3 regions of the Rhodoferax sp. P2_H8_2 genome follow, and region 2 is predicted to be linked to each of the others. Evidence: predicted binding sites of a transcription regulator. Region 2 holds the regulator's gene; each other region holds the start of a gene.
The links. The regulator sigma-54, encoded in region 2, starts transcription at its own class of promoters, with help from an activator protein. The targets are predictions, from matches to a motif close to TGGCANGNAANCTGCTTT.

Region 1 (6,285 bases), on a different contig from region 2:
GAGTAAGCGTCAGGTGTCACCATGGTTGCCGTCACCCAGTCGCCCATCATGCTGGGGCCACCGAGCGAAGGCGATGCAAACACACCAGTCAGCAAGGCACCCAGGATGCCGCAGACACCGTGCACGCCGAACACGTCCAAGGTGTCGTCTGCGCCCAGCAGCTTCTTCAGACCTGTCACGCCCCACAGACCGGCAAAGCCAGCCAGCAAGCCAATCACCAGGCCACCGCCGATGCCGACGTTACCGGCGGCAGGTGTGATCGCGACCAGGCCAGCCACTGCGCCAGACGCAGCGCCCAGCATCGAAGCCTTGCCCTTCATCAGCGCTTCACCGATGCTCCATGTCAACACCGCAGCGGCAGTAGCGCCCAAGGTGTTGATGAAGGCCAGTGCGGCAAAGCCATTGGCTTCCAGAGCGGAGCCGGCGTTGAAGCCGAACCAACCCACCCACAGCAGCGAGGCACCGACCATGGTCAGTGTCAGGCTGTGAGGCGCCATGGATTCCTTGCCGTAACCGACGCGCTTGCCAATCATGAACGCACCGACCAAACCGGCAACCGCTGCGTTGATGTGCACCACAGTGCCGCCGGCGAAGTCCAGCGCACCCCATTGCCACAACAGACCGGCCTTGGAGGTCATTTCATCGGCGACAGCTGCTGAGGCGTAAGCATCAGGTCCCATCCAGAACCAGACCATGTGGGCCATAGGTGCATAGCTGAAAGTGAACCAGATCACCATGAAGGCCAATGCAGCCGTGAACTTGATACGTTCAGCAAAAGAACCCACGATCAGGCAGCAGGTAATACCGGCGAAGGTGGCCTGGAAGGCGGCGAACACGATTTCATACATGGGCGTGCCCTTGCTGAAAGTGGCACCACTGGCGAAAGTACCCGCGACGTTGTCCCAGATTCCCTTCATGAACAAACGGTCTGTGCCGCCGAAGAAGGCATTGCCCTCGGTGAACGCCAGGCTGTAGCCATAAATGAACCACAACACAACAATCATCGAGAAGGTCACCAGAACCTGCATCAGTACGGACAGCATGTTCTTGCTGCGCACCAGGCCGCCGTAGAACAGGGCCAGGCCGGGAACCGTCATCAGGATCACCAGCATGGTGGAGACCATCATCCAGGCGGTGTCGCCCTTGTTGGGAACCGGTGCCGGTGCTGCAACGGCCGGTGCCGAAGCAGCTTCAGCAGGAGCGGCAGCAGCAGGTGCAGCGGCCGGTGTGGCAGCGGCTTCAGGCGCCGATGCAGTAGCTGCAGGAGCCGGGCTTTGTGCGACGGCCAGCGAAGTTGCCGACAGCGCGCTAAACGCCAGGGCCAGGGAAATAAGCAGTTTTTTCATGGTGTTTTCCAATCTCACAGTGCTTCTTTACCGGTTTCACCGGTGCGGATACGGACCACTTGTTCGAGGTCGTACACGAAAATCTTGCCGTCACCGATCTTGCCGGTGCGGGCTGCAGCTTCAACCGCTTCGATCACGCGCTCAACCAGCGCATCGTCGATAGCCGCTTCAATCTTGACCTTGGGCAAGAAGTCGACCACGTATTCCGCGCCGCGGTACAGCTCGGTATGTCCCTTTTGACGCCCGAAGCCCTTGACTTCGGTGACGGTGATGCCCTGCACACCGATCGCCGACAAGGCTTCTCGCACCTCGTCAAGCTTGAACGGTTTGATGATGGCCGTTACGAGTTTCATGCTTTCTCCTGGTTAATTGCGTACAGAGCCCATGGCCGACTCACTCCCCGGAAATCGGGAGACAACCCTACAAAGCATGAGGCGTGCCAACCGACCCCAGCGTTGCTTTCTCGTCCCTGTACACCAAATACCGTGGTTTGCGTTAAGATAGCTGTATGAATAACCAGTAAGCACCTGTTTGGTGCAGATGATGTTTCTGCATGGAATGTGGGCGCACTGTTTTGGGAGGATTCGCCATGAGTTTGTCTTTGGTGCAAAGCCGGGTTTTATTGGGGCTGGAAGCTATCCCGGTCACGGTGGAAGTCCATCTGGCGAATGGCCTGCCCAGTTTCGCGCTGGTGGGGCTCGCCGATGTGGAGGTGAAGGAAGCACGCGAACGCGTGCGCTGCGCGATCCAGAACAGCGGCCTGGAATTCCCAAATAACAAAAGAATCACCGTCAATTTGGCGCCTGCCGACCTGCCCAAAGATTCTGGCCGGCTGGACCTCCCCATCGCTTTGGGCATTCTGGCAGCCAGTGGCCTGATTGATACCAGCAAGCTGGCGGGCTATGAGTTTGCGGGTGAGCTGTCGCTCTCCGGCGAGTTGCGCCCGGTGCGCGGCGCGCTGGCCATGGCGCTGGCGCTGCACAGCTCGGGGCAAGAATCGGCCCGCCTTGTCTTGCCCCCGGGCAGCGCGGAAGAAGCGGCGTTGGTGCCGGGAGCACAGGTTTACCGCGCAAGGCACCTGCTGGACGTGGTGCAACACTTTGCACCGCCCGAGGCAAACACCGAGGCGATAGTTACGCAGGCTACGCCCGACGGCTGGGCTCGCATCCACGCCGCACCACCTGCGGCACGGGTTGCCACACCCGATATGGCCGACGTCAAAGGCCAGGCCGCCGCCAAACGCGCGCTGGAAATTGCCGCCGCCGGTGGTCACAGTATTTTGTTGGTTGGAGCTCCGGGCTCTGGTAAGTCGATGCTGGCGCATAGATTGGCAGGGCTGCTTCCCGACATGAGCGTGGAGGAAGCTTTGCAGAGCGCCGCCATTGCGTCTTTGAGCGGACGGTTTGCCATGGAGCGGTGGAGTCAGAGAGTGACGGCCCAGCCCCATCACACCGCCAGTGCGGTGGCACTGGTTGGCGGCGGTTCACCCCCTCGGCCCGGAGAAATTTCATTGGCGCACCATGGCGTCTTATTTTTAGATGAATTTCCAGAATTTCCCCGGTCCGCACTCGAAGCGTTACGTGAACCGCTGGAGACCGGTAGTATCGTCATCTCCCGCGCCGCGCGAAGGGCCGAGTTCCCGGCACGTTTTCAGTTAATAGGCGCAATGAATCCCTGCCCCTGCGGTTACCACGGCTCAGCGACCCACAGTTGCCGCTGCACACCCGACCAGATCCACCGTTACCAGAGCAAACTCAGCGGCCCGCTGATGGACCGCATTGATCTGCATGTGGAAGTCCCCGCGTTACCCGCGAAAGACCTGTTGCATGCCCCGCCGGGCGAAGCCACTGCCGATATTCGCGATCGCTGTTCTGCCGCCCGTGCCCGCGCCCACCTGCGCCAGGGCCAGACCAACCAGGCGCTGGCCGGACAGGACATCGACCGTTTTGCCTGTATGGACGGTGCTGCATCCAAATTCCTGCAAACCGCCGCGACCCAATGGGGTTGGTCGGCCCGTGGAACGCATCGTACTTTGAAGATTGCCCGGACTATTGCGGATCTGGCTGGAAGTGACAACGTGGGGTTGGCGCATGTGGCAGAGGCCATGCAGTACCGACCCACGGTACGGCGGGCGCTTTGACAGTCGTAGATTGCTACTAAATTAGTAGCTTTTTACGCACATTTTTCGCGGCCTGCAGCCCTATTTATCCTTGAGCGGCACGCCTGCCTGGCGCAAGTAGGCCTGGACTTCCTGGCTGATGCCGCCCACCGCACGGGCCTTCTCCGCCATCTCGGCCGCAGCAGCAGTCTGCCCCGATGCAGCCAGGGACACGGCGGCACCCAACAGCCAGCGCTGCTCATTGGGTCGCGACTGCAGCGCCGCCAGATAAGCGTGTGCGCTGTCCTGGTGGCGGCCCAAACGCTGCGCCGCGTTGCCGCGCACGGCCCACAAGTCGGCGTCGTTGCGTATCCAGGGTTCCAGCCGGACCAACAAGTCCCAAGCGGCGCCCGCCCGCCCATCCGCTAATTGCATGCGCGTCAGATCCCGCGCCAGTGTGGAAAGCAATTGCAACTGGCCTGGTACCGGCTCAACTGCAAGCCCCTGCTCCACATTGCCCACCGCCTGCTGCAACAAATCCATCGCCGCTTCCTTGGCGCCGGTGTTCCAAAGCGTTTGCGCCTGCGCCTGCGCCTCACGTCCCGCCTGGAGCAGGCGCTGACTGAGCGTTGCCGGTGTGGGTTGTGCCGCCTGAACAGCGGGTTCGGCCGCTGGTTCCTTGGTTGTCCGTGGCAGCTTCAGCGTAGTCTCTATCTTCAAAGAAGTATTGAAGGGCGCTGCCGACACGACCGGTGGTGTCGCGGTGACTGCAGCTGCGGAGGCAGGTGCAGCTGCAACCGGCATCGGCTCGGGGACATCAACTTGTGCTGGCGTCGGTGCAACAGGTGCGGCAACCACCACTGGAGCGGAAGCAGGCACCACCGGCGTAACAGCGGGTGGCGGTAGCGTCACGGCAACGTCCGCCGCACGCATCTGTTGCCAGCCCCACCACGCCGCACCCGCCGTCACCAACAGTACCAGTGCAAACATGGTGATTCGCAGCGCGGCGGGTTTGCCGCGTGATCGCGCCGCGTGCGCGGTAGCTGCAACGCTCACGGTATGTCTGCGTTCTGCCGCCGGTTCAGAGTTGCGCTGATCCAGGTCACGCAACATTTTGTTGATCACACTCATATCCGTGCCGCCTTCCCGCTCCAGGCCAGGCGATCTCGCAACCGACGCCACCAGGGCGGTCGCGCGACCACTCCCGCCGTATCCCTTGCGGCCAGATGCACATAACGGGCATGCACCGTCAGCTCACCTTCGCCAAACGCCAGCATCAGGCATTTGTGGGCGATGACGTTGATCAGGCGGGGCACACCGCCGCTGTAGTCAGCGATAGTTTGTGCGGCCCGCTGCGTAAACACATGCACATTGGTGGATTCGTCCACCGCTGCCTTGGTTAATCGGTGTGACAGATACGCGCCGACCCGCGACGCCTGCATGGGACCGAGGTATTCGCTGAAGGTGATGCGTTGCAGCAGCTGGCGGATTTCTGGTCGTGCAAGCTTGTCATCCAGGTCAGGCTGCCCCAGTAACACCAGTTGCAAGAGTTTTCTTTTTTCAGTTTCCAGATTGGACAGCAGACGCAGGCTTTCGACCGTGCGAATGGGAATGGCCTGGGCCTCATCAATGCATACCACCACTCTGCGGCCTTCGCGGGCATGTTGCAACAGGCAATGATTCAGCGCAGCCATCATCTGGTGGCGTTGCAGTGACGGCGTCTGCGCCACACCCAATTCATGGGCCAGCGCCATCAGCAATTCATCTGGTCCCATGTCGGGATTCGGGATGTAGGCGGTCACGCATTCATTTTGCAGCGTCTTGAGCAACTGGCGGCACAGGACGGTTTTGCCACAACCCAGCTCGCCCACCACCTTGAGGAACCCTTCACCGCTGCGCAGGGCCACCAGCAACATATTGAGAGAGGCCTGTGCGCCTTCGTGCGGATAGAAAAACTCCGTATCCGGCGTGATGGAGAAAGGGGCCTCCTTGAGTGCAAAGTGCCCCAGGTACATCAGTTGGTGGTTCCTGTTGACGTAGTGTTGCCATCCAGGCGGATGACCCTGCTGCGAACGGCATCCATGTCATCGAGTGCGGCGCGGGAGCGTCGGGTCTGCGCTTCCCAATCGGCGGCAGTGCGGATGATGCTTGGTTTGATCAAAACCACCACTTCTTTTTTGCGCCCACTATTCGCCTTGTTTCCCAACAACGTGGACAAGAATGGGATGTCGCTGGTGCCCGGCAGGCCGGATGCCTTGCGGTTGGTCTCCATCTGCATCAGGCCGCCGATGGCCACGATGTTGCCGTCCTGGATGCGCACCATGGTGTCGGACTCATTCACGTTGCTCGATGCCATCGGAAACCGGTAGTTGCCAAATGATCCCAAATCGACCTGCTTGTTCTTCTCCGTTACAGTTGTGACGGAAGGGTGCACGTGCAGGGTAATAGTGGAGCCGTCGTCAATCTGGGGTGTTACATCCAGTGAAATACCGGAAAAGAACGAGGTCAAAGTAATCGACGGCAAGGTCGTCGTATTGCCACTCGCGGTACCCCCCGAATTGGTCGAACCGCCGGTCACACCGGTAACAAAGTAGTCGTCCGTACCCACCTTCAAAACTGCTTTCTGGTTGTTGAGAGTAGCAATACGCGGGCTCGACAAAATTTGAACGTCACCACGGGTTTCCAGAAAACCCAACACGGCCTGAAACCCATCGGTGGCAAATGCCAGACCAAACAGTCCAGCTCCCGCGGCAGGGATCGATACGCCATCTGCCAGCAAGGCGCCGCCAGTGGAAGCGAATCCCGGCAAATTCGGTTGTACACCACTAACCAGCGTGTTGC
Region 2 (6,285 bases):
TGACTGCCGCTTCGCGCGCGCCAAAACGCGCTTCGTGTGCTGCGCCAGCGACGCCGCCGACATCAATCCGTTCACCATAGGGCGGGTTCAGCACCATCACGCCGCCACCTTCGATCGGCGGCATGCGCTGCAGCGCATCACCGCCGCGGAATTCGATCACATCGGCCACGCCCGCGCGCTCGGCGTTGCGCTGTGCAAAGTCCACCATGCGGTGCGATACATCGCTGCCGTAAATTAGGGCCTTTTGGCCTGGCTCCGGCTTGACGACGGCGGCAGCGGCTTCTGATTTGATAGCAGACCAGACATGGGGCTGGAACGGAACAAATTTCTCAAAGGCAAAACGACGCAGCGATCCAGGTGCAATATTGCAGGCAATCTGCGCCGCTTCAATCGCAATCGTGCCGCTGCCACAGCAGGGGTCGTACAGCGGCAGCAAGTCGTCATCGCCATCTGCCCAGCCGCTGGCGGCGATCATCGCAGCGGCCAGGGTTTCCTTCAGCGGCGCATCGCCCTTGTCTTCGCGCCAGCCGCGCTTGAACAGTGGCTCGCCCGAGGTGTCGATGTACAGCGAACAGCTGTCGGTGGTCAGGTGGGCATAGATGCGCACGTCGGGCCACTGGGTATTCACATCGGGGCGCACGCCGTTGGCCTTGTCGCGGAAGCGGTCGCAGACCGCATCCTTGATCTTCAGCGCAGCGAAGTTCAGGCTGGTCAGCGGGCTGTGCTGCGACGTGACTTCGACCTTGATGCTTTGCTTGGGCGTAAACCAGATTTCCCAGGCCACCTCGCTGGCGGCGCGGTACAGGTCCTGCTCATTGCGGTATTCGGTATACGAGAGTTGCACCAGCACGCGCTGCGCCAGACGGCTATGCAGGTTCAGCAGCATCGCGTCACGCCAGGAGCCGCGCGCCAATACGCCACCGCGGCGCGTCAGCAGGTCTTCACCCATCAGGCCTGTCGCTGCGTGTACTTCGGCGGCCAGCAGGTCCTCGACACCGGCGGCACAAGGTAAGAAAAGTTGGAGTTGCATCAGAGTGCCTTACGTAAAGATGCGGGAGCGATCTTCAGCCCCTCGCGGTATTTGGCCACGGTGCGGCGGGCGCATTCAATGCCCTGCTCCTTGAGCATCTCGGAAATCTGGTTGTCGCTCAAAGGCTTCTTGCTGCTCTCGGCGCTGATGAACTGCTTGATCAACGCACGTACGGCCGTGCTGGACGCATTGCCACCGGACTCGGTGCCCAGCCCTGAACCAAAGAAATACTTCAACTCAAAGGTACCAAACGGCGTTGCCATGTACTTGGCCGTGGTCACGCGGCTGATCGTTGACTCGTGCAGCCCCAATTCATCCGCAATCTCGCGCAGCACCAGTGGGCGCATCGCCAATTCGCCGTGCACAAAGAAGCTTTTTTGCCGCTCCACAATCGCCGTGCTGACACGCAAGATGGTGTCGAAGCGCTGCTGGATGTTCTTGATAAACCAGCGCGCTTCCTGCAGGCGCTGCTGCAGCCCCGCATGGCTGGAACTGGCCTTGTGGTTGCGCAGCACATTGGCGTAAATGTCATGCACCTTGAGGCGCGGCATCACATCCGGGTTCAACTGCACCCGGAATTTCGGACCCATGCCGCCAATCGTCTTGCCGACCTGCACCACCAACACGTCGGGGATTACGACGTTGCGCTCGACGTCGACAAAGCGCCGCCCCGGCTTGGGCTCCAGCCGGGCAATGCGGGCAATCGCTTCGCGCACCAGCGCGTCGCTGCCCGCTCCCAATTGCACCAGCCGTTTGATATCGCGCCGCGCCAGTAGCTCCATGGGCTGGCGGCAAATCTTCAAACCCACTTCCAGCACTTCGCGCTCGTCAGGGAAATCGTTGTCCAGTAACAGCGCGCGCAATTGCAAACGCAGGCATTCGCCCAGATCACGGGCGCCTACGCCCACCGGCTCCAGGCTGTGCAGCAGGCCCAGCGCCACCTGGAAGTGATGCACCAGGTCGTCCAACTGCTCGTCGCTGCCCGGCGTCAGGCTGCGCGCCAGGTTCTCCAGTGTGTCTTCCAGGTAGCCGTCGTCGTTCAGCGATTCAATCAGGAAGCGCAGCGCGGCGCGGTCTTCCTCTGACAGGCGCAGACGCAATGCCTGGCGGTGCAGATGGGCTTGCAGGCTCTCCTGCGAGCGCGCCAACGCCGTGGCGTCCTGCGTTTCGTCCTCGTCCCGGTTGTTCGTACGCGGGGCAGCATCACCACCCCATTCGCTGTCGTCAGCGGCGACACCCGTACCGCCATCGCCCTCCCAACCCATGCCATCATCGCCAGACAAAGGCACACTGTCGTCGTCTGTTTTGCCGTCAGCACCCGTCGCACCAGCGTAATCAGCTACAAAATCAGCAGCAACTTCAGATTCGCGGTCTCCGGTGCTGACAGGCGTATCCGCCGCCACCAGCCCATAGTCTTCGCGCTCGGCGCGTTCTTCGGTGAGTTCCAGAAACGGGTTTTCGTCCAGCATCTGCTCCACTTCCTGGCTGAGTTCCAGCGTGGAAAGCTGCAGCAGCCGGATCGACTGTTGTAGCTGGGGGGTTAGCGCCAGGTGTTGGGAGACGCGTAGGGATAAGCCCTGCTTCATCACATTTTGAAGTGCTCACCGAGATACACGCGGCGCACATCGGCGTTGTTCACGATCTCGGAGGGCGTACCCTCAGCCAGCACGTGGCCGTCGCTGATGATGTAGGCATGGTCACAGATGCCCAGCGTCTCGCGCACATTGTGGTCGGTGATCAACACGCCGATGCCACGTGCCTTCAGGAAATTGATGATGCGCTGGATCTCGATCACGGCGATTGGATCTATACCCGCGAACGGCTCGTCCAGCAGGATGAAGCGCGGCCGGGTTGCCAGTGCGCGGGCAATCTCCACGCGGCGGCGCTCACCTCCGGACAAGGCCAACGAGGGCGACTCACGCAGATGCTCCACACGCAGCTCCTGCAACAGCGACGTCAGGCGGGCTTCGATTTCCGGCTTCTTCAGCGGCTCACCATTCTCGTCACGCTGCAACTCCAGAACAGCGCGCACGTTGTCTTCGACATTGAGCTTGCGAAAGATGGATGCCTCTTGCGGCAGATAGCCCAGCCCCAAGCGCGCGCGACGGTGGATGGGCATGTGCTCGATCGACTGACCGTCGATCGTGATGTCACCTGCGCTGGCACGCAGCAGGCCTACGATCATGTAGAACGATGTGGTCTTGCCCGCACCATTGGGGCCCAGCAGACCAACCACCTCGCCAGTGCGCACCGCCAGAGACACATCCTTGACCACCAGCCGTTTGCCGTACGACTTTTGCAGATGGCGGGCTTCCAGTTTGCCTTGCGTGGAGTCAGCAAAAGGAATGCTTGCCTCAGGCGCCAACAGTTCGGTGCTCACCGCGCAGTTCCGCCCAAAGTCGTGGTCGCGCGCAATGCCGGACCGGGGGCAGATGCCGCAGGTGCAGTCGCTGGCGCTACATCCTGTTTGGGGGTCAGCACGGCACGTACACGGCCCGCGGGCGCACCCGTGGCGGTCTTGCCAGCGTTGCCGTCCACCGTGAACCGATCGGTCAGGTTTTCGTAGACGATGACAGCGCCCGTGATTTCGTCTGCCAACGCACTGCCACGCAAACGGCGCAACTGGGCTTTCTGGACAAAGCGCACGGTGTCGGCCTTGCCGTCGTACTCAATGGTGTCACCCTCGCCCTCAATGAATTCGTCCACGGTGTCGCGCTTTTGCCGGAAGAAGGCCCGGGCATCCGCCCCGCTGGTGACTACGCCGTATTGGTAACCTTCGGGGTCCTGGCGAACCTCAATCTTCGCGCCGCGCATCACGATGCTGCCCTTGGTAATGACCACCCGACCAGTAGCAATACTGATCTGCCGCACATCGTCGTAGCGCAGGGAATCTGCCTCGATATTCATCGGCTTGTTGCGGTCGGCCTTGTCGGCCCATGCCCAGCCGCTGGCCGCCATCAAGGCAACCAGAACCAGCGTACGAAAGGGGTTGTTTTTCATAAAGGCACGAAACTTGCTCTTGGGCGATGTCCCATTGTAACGAGCGCCCCGGGTATTCCCGGAGCTTTGTCGTGCCTGGCGCGCAAAGATTTTGCGCGGACCGTCCGAACGGGCTAGCCGTCTGCGTTGATTTTGGTGATCAGTTGCTGCAAAACAGCGTCAGCTTTGTCGTTGTCGATCTGGCAGGTACCTGCATTTTCGTGGCCGCCACCGCCATACGACAACATCAGTTCACCGATATTGGTCTTGGACGAGCGGTTCAGAATGGACTTACCGGTGGCATACACCGTGTTCTGCTTCTGCACACCCCACATCGCGTGGATGGAGATATTGGTCTCGGGGAACATCGCGTAAATCATGAAACGATTCACCGCATAGATGGTTTCCTCGTTGCGCAGGTCCAGCACCACCAGATTCTTGTAGACCTTGGCGCAGCGTTCAATTTGGTCGCGGGCCTGGGCGGTGTGGTCAAAATACAGATCCACCCGCTCGATCACGTCGGGCAATTGCAGTATTTCGTCGATGCTGTGGTTGCGGCAATACTGGATCAAATCCATCATCAACTGGTAGTTGCTGACGCGGAACTCGCGGAAACGGCCCAAGCCGGTACGGGAGTCCATCAGGAAGTTCAGCAGTACCCAGTCGGTGGGCTCCAGAATTTCGTCGCGATCAAACTGGGCAGAGTCACCTTTGTCCACCGCGTCCATCATGGCTTCGAAGCGTTGCGGGAACTTGGAGAAACCACCGTAGTGGTCAAACACCACGCGGGCGGCCGATGGCACGTCCGGATGGATGATGTGATTGGGGCGCTCGCCGGTATTGCGTACGGTTTCAGATGCGTGGTGGTCAAACGCCAGATGCACGCCAGGTACATAGGGCAGATTGGTGGTGATGTCGCGGTCCGACACGTCCACCTTGCCATCCTGCATATCTTTGGGGTGCACAAACTTGATGTCATCGATCAAGTCCATCTCATTGAGCAGCACTGCGCAGACCAAGCCGTCAAAGTCACTGCGGGTTACCAGTCGGTATTTCTCATGGGCCATGGCGCCTGCTCCGTTGTAATGTTGTGCGAATTATTCTAGCCCGCAACAGCAGGCCTTCAGGAAACTTACGCGCGCGCGGCGCGCAGATCCGCCACCAGCGACTCCACCACCAGCAGCGCCCTGTCCATATTGCCAGCCATGGGGCCATCGGTCAGGAAACGTCCAGCCACCCCGAGGGCGGGTACGCCTTCGAGCTTGTAAGCGTTTTGCAGCTGCGTTGCGCGGCTGGCCTTGGCCGCTACCGTGAAGGAGTTGTACTGCTCGACAAATTTGGCCTTGTCCACGCCTTGCCTGGACACCCACTCGGCGATGGCTTCCCCTTTGGATCGGATGGGCAGACTTCGTTCGCGATGAATCGCAGAAAACACTTTGGCGTGCAGCTTGTCGATCAGCCCCATCTCTTCCAGCGCGTAATACAGGCGTTGCAGTGGGACAAAGCTGTCATCGAAAGCTGCAGGAGCCCGACGGAACGCAATGTCGTTGGGTAAACGTTTCAGCCAGGCATCCAGGATGGGCTCAAACGCGTTGCAGTGGGGACAGTCGTACCAGAAGAACTCCACCACCTCGATCTTGCCCGCCGGCGCATCTACGGGTGCCTTCGGATCGATGACCGCATAGTGCGTTCCGGCTATTGGTTTGCCGCCCTGCGCCAGAGCGCCGCTGGCCAACGACAGCGCAGCTGCGCCGGCAACGACGGCGGAAAAATCACGACGTTTCATACGCTTGGCTCCAATCCTCTAGGCAGTTGGGAACAGGGCTGATGATCTGCCCTGCAAACAGTTACTTTTGTACGCGCACCAAAGCCGTTTCCAGCCCTGCTTTTTCCAGCTTTTCCTTGGCGCGCTCGCCGTCGTCTTTCTTGTCAAACGGCCCGACGCGCACACGGTACACCATCTTGCCCGATTGTTCGCGCTCCGAAATTTTGGACTCAATCCCGCTGAGGGATAGCTTGGCACGGTGGGCCTCAGCATCTTCCTGCTTCTGGAAGGCGCCAATTTGCACAAAGTAGCTGAAGGCATCGCCTTCGTTGATAGCCGCCTTGGCTCTGGCCAGATCGCCCAGCGGATCTGCCGATACCGCAGGCTTGAGTTCGCCTTTGGCATCCGCTTTTGCATCGGCCTTTGCTTCTGGTTTCGCCGGCGCTTTGCCAGCATCCTTGGCGTCGGCCTTGCCAGCCGTTTTGGCCGGCTCTTCAGGGACCGGTGCGGG
Region 3 (6,285 bases), on a different contig from region 2:
AAACACCACAAATAGGCCATCGCCCAGCAGCTTGACCACACGGCCCTGGTGCTGGGCAAACAACTGGCTCAAGTTGCCGGCTAGCTGGGTGACAAAGCGCGAGGCTGTCTCATCCCCCAGCCGTTCGAACATGCTGGTGCTGCCAACGAGATCAGCAAAGACTACAGTGGTCATGGAAGGCAGAGGTTCTGCGTTATTTGATTGGCTAGTTTAGGGTAAGTCCGCAGTGACAACAATCAGGGCTGGCAATTTAGCCCGCCCTGGCTGACTTGCCTCTGAGTATGAGGCCCGTTTTCCCCGAAATACTTGACTAAGTCAAGTATTTCGGGGAAAGTGCTGACCATGCACAACAAGGCCATCAGTGTCAGCAACGAACATGTCAAAGCGCTGCGCCATTTCAACCGCTTTTATACACAGCGCATTGGCGTGCTGTCCCCTTACCTGGGGGGGGATCTATCGTTGACGGACGTGCGCGTGCTCTATGAGTTGGCACACCATCCACAGACTGCGCAGGCGCTGACGGCATCGGCGCTTGCCCAGACGCTGGGCCTGGACATGGGATACCTCAGCCGTATCCTGAAACGTTTCGAGTTGCGCAAGTGGCTTGAGCGCACCCCTTCACCACAGGACAAGCGGCAGGGCTGGATCGTCCTCACGCCCGCTGGACACAAAGCCTTTGCACCTCTGCAGCAAAAATCGCGGGAAGAAGCGGCGGCGCTGCTGGCCACCGTCCCTCCCGTGCAGCAAGAGCAACTGGTGCATGCCATGCGCACGATTGAAAAGGCGCTGGTGCCACCAGAGCTTTCTGCAAAGCCGACCGCCATTCTGCGCGAGCCTTTGCCGGGTGATATGGGTTGGGTAGTGCAGCAGCATGGGGAAATCTATGCCCGCGAATACGGTTTGAACGGCGAGTTTGAGGGGCTGGTTGCAGGCTTGGTCGCTGATTACATGCGTCGCGGCGACCGGGAGTTCGAGCGCTGCTGGATTGCTGAGCTGGATGGACAGCGGGTGGGTGCTGTCTTTGTCGTGCGCAAGACCAAGCAGGTCGCACAGTTGCGCATGCTGATCCTCACGCAAAAAGCTCGCGGCTTGGGGCTGGGAGGTCGGCTGACCGATGCCTGCATTGAGTTTGCCAAAGCCAAGGGCTATAAAAAGATGGTGCTGTGGACCAATAGTTTTCTGAGCTCTGCACGTTCCATATACGCCCGGCGCGGCTTTGTACTGACCCGCAGCGAGCCTTATCAGGGCTTTGGCAAGGAACTGGTCGGCGAAACCTGGGAACGCAAGCTTTAAGTGGGACGGCGTTGGGCACGAGATTTGCTGCAGAATGTGCCCACCCATCCCAGCCCGTCAGGAGAGCCTTGCATGACCACTGCGACCTCTGTGAATCCCGTCCAGCGCAATTACCGCTATTACGACTTCGTGATGGCTGCCTTTGTGTGCGTTCTGTTGTGCTCCAATTTCATTGGCGCAGCCAAACAAGCCGTTGTAGACCTACCGCTGTTGGGACCAACACCGTTCGGCGCAGGCATTCTGTTTTTCCCCATCAGCTACATCTTTGGCGACATCCTGACCGAGGTCTATGGCTACGGGCGTGACCGTCGTGTCGTATGGGCAGGCTTTGGTGCACTGGCCTTTGCGTCCTTTATGGCGTGGGTAGTGGTGAGCCTGCCACCCGGCCCCAGCGAATATATGAAGGTCTACCAACCAGCTCTGGACACTGTGTTTGGCAACGCATGGCGTATCGCGGCGGGTTCGATGATTGCTTTCTGGTGCGGCAGCTTTGCCAATAGCTATGTGCTGGCGAAGATGAAGATCGCCACCAAGGGCAAGTGGCTGTGGAGCCGCACCATTGGCTCTACACTGGTAGGTGAACTGGTGGACTCGTCGCTGTTCTATTTCATCGCCTTCTACGGCATCTGGCAAACCGAAGACGTCATCAAAGTGGCAGTTGCACAGTACTTTCTGAAGACGGGCTGGGAAATTGTGATGACCCCCGTGACCTACAAAGTAGTGGCATTCCTGAAGCGGCGCGAGAACGAAGACTATTACGACCGGGGCACGGATTTCAATCCGTTCAAGCTCTCGGCCTGAAGCGAACAACCTATGGCCCGTATTCTGGTGGTCGACGACGATGCCGACTTGCTCAAAACCATTGCGATGCAATTGCGCTATGAAGGGCACGATGTCAGCGTTGCCGATGGCGGCGCTGCAGCACTGGCGCAACTGGACCATAGCGTGCCGCATCTGGTGGTCACGGACCTGCGCATGCCAGGCATGGACGGGCTGCAACTGTTCACAGCCATACACCGGCGCTACCCGCTGTTACCCGTTGTCATTCTGACTGCCAACGGAACGATTGCAGATGCCGTGCAGGCGATGCAAAAAGGCGTGTTCGGCTACATCACAAAGCCGTTTGAACGCAACGCTTTGCTGCAGGAAGTCAACCGTGCGATCACGGTGTCCAGCGCGCTGGGCGCCGAGATGCCGGGTGACGTCCCCGGTGAGTCGTGGCGCGAAGGCATCATCACCCGAAGCCCGCGGATGGAAAAGCTGTTGGCCGAAGCACGGCGCATGGCGCAAAGCGATGCGTCCATCCTGATCCATGGCGAAAGCGGTACCGGCAAGGAGCTGCTGGCCCGTGCCGTGCATGCATCAAGCTTGCGCGCGGGAGGTGAATTTGTGGCCGTCAATTGCGGTGCGATTCCAGAGAATCTGGTGGAGTCGGAGCTGTTTGGGCACGTGAAGGGCGCATTTACTGGTGCGGTGCGCGACAACCCCGGCATGTTTACCAGCGCGCAGGGCGGCACCATTTTTCTGGATGAGGTCGCCGATTTGCCGCTGGCGATGCAAGTCAAATTGCTGCGCGTATTGCAGGAGCGCGAAGTGCGCCCGGTGGGTGCCAGCAAGTCGCACCGGGTCGATGTGCGGGTGATTTCCGCCTGCAATCGCGTGCTGGAGGGGGAGGTCGCTGCAGGCCGCTTTCGCGAAGACCTGTTCTACCGCCTCAACGTCGTGAGTCTCACGCTTCCACCGTTGGCGCAGCGGCGCGAGGACATTGCATTGCTGGCCAACTATTTTGTGCAAAGTCTTTCCCTGCGCTATGGACGCCCGGTAAACACCTTTGCGCCGGGGGGCCTGGAGGCACTGAGCGCCGCCCCCTGGCCCGGGAATGTGCGGCAACTGCAAAACGTCGTCGAAAAGTGCGTGGTGATGAGCAACGGACCGGTGATTCCGCTGACGCTGGTGCAAGGCGCATTGAGCAATGCTGGGCCTGAATTGCAGTCACTGGATGAAGCGCGCCGCACTTTTGAGCGCGACTATCTGAGCAGCCTGCTCAAGATAACCAACGGCAACGTGGCCGCTGCTGCAAAGCTGGCAGAGCGGAATCGGACGGACTTCTATGCGCTGATGGCGCGCCACCAACTGGAGCCAGCGCAATTCAAGACGGCTTAGTCGGGCCTGCAAATCTGTCTGTTGGCGCCGACAACGCAAGTTGTTGATTTATATGGGGTTTTTGAATCCGAATGTTTGTTTGTCGGGAAACGCAGACAGACTTTGCCGTGCGGGTTTCTGTAAGTTGTTGATTCCATTGGGTTTTGTAGTTGGCACAGATCTTGGGATATGTGCAACGTCTAAAACAAAATCCTGAGGAACTGCAACCATGAACCAAAATCAAGTCGCTCTCGTGCAATCGTCTTTCGAGCACGTACGCCCGATCGCAGAAACAGCCGCTGAAATCTTCTACAACCAGCTCTTCACACTGGACCCGGCGCTGCGCCCCATGTTCAAGGGCGATATGGCAACACAAGGCCGCATGCTGATGTCGGTGCTGAACTCTGCCGTGGCCGGTCTCAGTGATCTGGATGCCTTGGCTCCGGTACTGCGCAATCTGGGCGCCCGTCACGTGAACTATGGCGTGCAGGACGAGCACTACGTCACCGTGGGCACTGCATTGCTGACCACGCTGAGCGCGGGTCTGGGTGACAAGTTCACCGACGAAGTACGTGAAGCGTGGACGGCGGCGTATGGTCTGCTGGCAGATGTCATGCAGTTCGGCGCTATGGAGGCCTTACGCTCCAAGCGCCACCAGTTTGAAACTGCCTTTGCCGAGATTTAAGGGCCACAGAACGGCCCCGAAATATCAGTAGCCTTGCCGCAGCACCACGTTGCTGCAAGGGTGCGCGATACAGGGCAACACATAGCCCTCCGCCTGTTCCTCGGTGGTGATACCCGGCCATTCCACCTCATAGCGCACGGTGCCGCTGACCAACTGCCCAATGCAGGTTCGGCAGGTGCCGTTGCGGCAGGAACTGGGCCAGTTGCTTCCGCCCATTTCCAGCGAAAGCAGCAGTGGCTCATTCGACCAGGCATCCACTTGCAAGCCATCGGGTTCGGTGTGGGCGGTAAAGAGGATGGGGGTTTCTATCGGTACCATGCCGGAATGATGCCAGATACTCCCGCTAGCGAAGGCTTGCAGCCACTGCTCGTTCAATCCCTTTGGGTGGACCCTCTGCAGCACCCGCGCGGGCAACCGTTTCTGAGCGCAGCCAGCGGTTTGGTACATCTGCACGGACGGTTCTTTGTGGTGGCAGACGATGAACTGCACCTCGGGGTGTTTGCTGACAGCGCAGAACCGGGCGCGGCATCTACAACCGGCGCCTTGTTGCGACTGCTGGACGGCAGTTTGCCAAACGACAAACGCGAGCGCAAGAAGGCCAAACCTGATTTGGAAGCCTTGGCATTGCTGCCCGCTTTACCTGGGTGTCCGGCCGGTGCTTTACTAGCTCTGGGTTCGGGGTCCAAACAGAATCGCGAAACCGCGGTGCTGATGGCGCTGGATGCGCACGGTGTTCCCAATGGCCGGATGGCTACGCTGAACCTGGCTGCGCTGTATGCGCCTTTGCACAAACGCTTTGCAGATTTGAATATTGAAGGCGTGTTGGTGGTCAGCGGCGAGCTGATGCTGCTGCAGCGTGGCAACAAAGGCGATGCGCGCAGTGCCTGTATTCGCTATGACTGGAATCAGATAGCACCCTGGCTGGCAGGTCTTACAGCCCAACCACCGCAACCCAAGAGCGTGCAGGTGTTGCAACTGGGCAGCATCAATGGCGTGCCGTTCAGCTTGACGGATGGCACTGTACTGAGTGGCGGAGAGTGGATGTTTTGCGCTGTAGCAGAGGACACGGCAGACAGTGTGCAGGACGGCGCCTGCGTCGGGTCTGTGATTGGCATCGTAGGGGCCGATGGCGAAGTGAGGCGTATTTTTCCACTGATAGGCAGCCCCAAAGTAGAAGGAATTTCAGCGAAAGCGGACGAGGGTTTCTGGATAGTGACCTTGGTGACCGACCCGGATGACCCAGCGCAGGCTTCGCAAGTCCTGCGCGTTCGTCTACCGATGCTCCGCGCTTAAAAGAGAACGTACTTCGTCGCCCTCGGCGGGGGTGCACTTATCAGCGATGGGTTCCCAGCCGCGGTGCAATACCACGTGGCTCGCGGTGTAGCACACCTCCATGCGCTCTGCACCCGGCCAGCGCGCCCGCACAAACGATTCAATCGATTGCGGCATGCTGACGCGAAATTGCGCCGCAGCCAGGTCTTCCTGCGGATGGTCGTCGCTGTGCAGCCAAGGCAACTGGCGCGCCAGCCACATGAGAGGTTGCCAACCCACGCGCAACACGGTGGGCATGTAGCCTTCGGCCTGCAACCATTGTTGGGCTTGGCTGCGTGAGCCAACTTCTGCAATGGTCAATTCATGGGGTGTTAAGGCTCCCCATGCGGCGGCCATTAACTCGGCCAGCCACTGATTGCAGTTCTGGTAGTGCAGGCTGAATGCGTAGGCATTGGCGCTGTAATTGGGGCTCAGCAATTGCAGCGCCAGATGCTCGTCCAAAGCGGCTCTCTCAAGTGCCGCAGCAGCTTCTGGCGGCAGCAGCACGATAGAGAGATAACCTTCACCAGGGTCTTCTGCACCCAACACAAAACCGCTCATGCCCTGGTCAAATATCTTCGGCCGCTGCGCGTCACATGCGTAATACAGTTGGCGCACTGACCACGGTGTATTGGGGCTGGCTTTCAGGCTGATGCCGGCGTGCGAGTACCTTTGCCCAAGCCGTTGCAAGGCCAGGCCGGAACGTGAGATCAGCGCCAAGTTTTGGCCGGAATCGTCGAGTGTTTGTTTGACGATGGCTGCGACCTGGATCAGCCGGTCCTGCACTGCCGCAGTGGGCTCGGCGGTTTGCTGGCAGTAGTTCAGTGAACTGGCGTGGGCGGCAGCTGACACCA

Region 1: a site for sigma-54 is predicted at 1,771-1,788, ahead of glnK (P-II family nitrogen regulator). Genes of this name have one in related genera too.
Region 3: a site for sigma-54 is predicted at 3,607-3,624, ahead of AC1DV6_RS00330 (globin family protein). Genes of this name have one in related genera too.

What each region holds. Positions count from the first base shown of each region.
Region 1 is NZ_JBFUFW010000003.1:520,556-526,840, reverse strand. It holds gene amt (ammonium transporter) at 1-1,346, opposite strand, end outside; gene glnK (P-II family nitrogen regulator) at 1,361-1,699, opposite strand; gene AC1DV6_RS08065 (YifB family Mg chelatase-like AAA ATPase) at 1,936-3,486, shown strand; gene AC1DV6_RS08060 (hypothetical protein) at 3,547-4,575, opposite strand; gene AC1DV6_RS08055 (ExeA family protein) at 4,572-5,459, opposite strand; gene AC1DV6_RS08050 (secretin N-terminal domain-containing protein) at 5,459-6,285, opposite strand, start outside.
Region 2 is NZ_JBFUFW010000008.1:31,640-37,924, forward strand. It holds gene AC1DV6_RS14230 (THUMP domain-containing class I SAM-dependent RNA methyltransferase) at 1-1,033, opposite strand, end outside; gene rpoN (RNA polymerase factor sigma-54) at 1,030-2,616, opposite strand; gene lptB (LPS export ABC transporter ATP-binding protein) at 2,616-3,410, opposite strand; gene lptA (lipopolysaccharide transport periplasmic protein LptA) at 3,407-4,030, opposite strand; gene AC1DV6_RS14250 (exopolyphosphatase) at 4,144-5,076, opposite strand; gene AC1DV6_RS14255 (thiol:disulfide interchange protein DsbA/DsbL) at 5,142-5,795, opposite strand; gene AC1DV6_RS14260 (SPOR domain-containing protein) at 5,857-6,285, opposite strand, start outside.
Region 3 is NZ_JBFUFW010000001.1:59,272-65,556, reverse strand. It holds gene AC1DV6_RS00350 (adenylate/guanylate cyclase domain-containing protein) at 1-174, opposite strand, end outside; gene AC1DV6_RS00345 (bifunctional helix-turn-helix transcriptional regulator/GNAT family N-acetyltransferase) at 343-1,293, shown strand; gene AC1DV6_RS00340 (queuosine precursor transporter) at 1,366-2,094, shown strand; gene AC1DV6_RS00335 (sigma-54-dependent transcriptional regulator) at 2,107-3,456, shown strand; gene AC1DV6_RS00330 (globin family protein) at 3,665-4,120, shown strand; gene AC1DV6_RS00325 (2Fe-2S iron-sulfur cluster-binding protein) at 4,145-4,438, opposite strand; gene AC1DV6_RS00320 (DUF6929 family protein) at 4,445-5,413, shown strand; gene AC1DV6_RS00315 (DUF2145 domain-containing protein) at 5,393-6,285, opposite strand, start outside.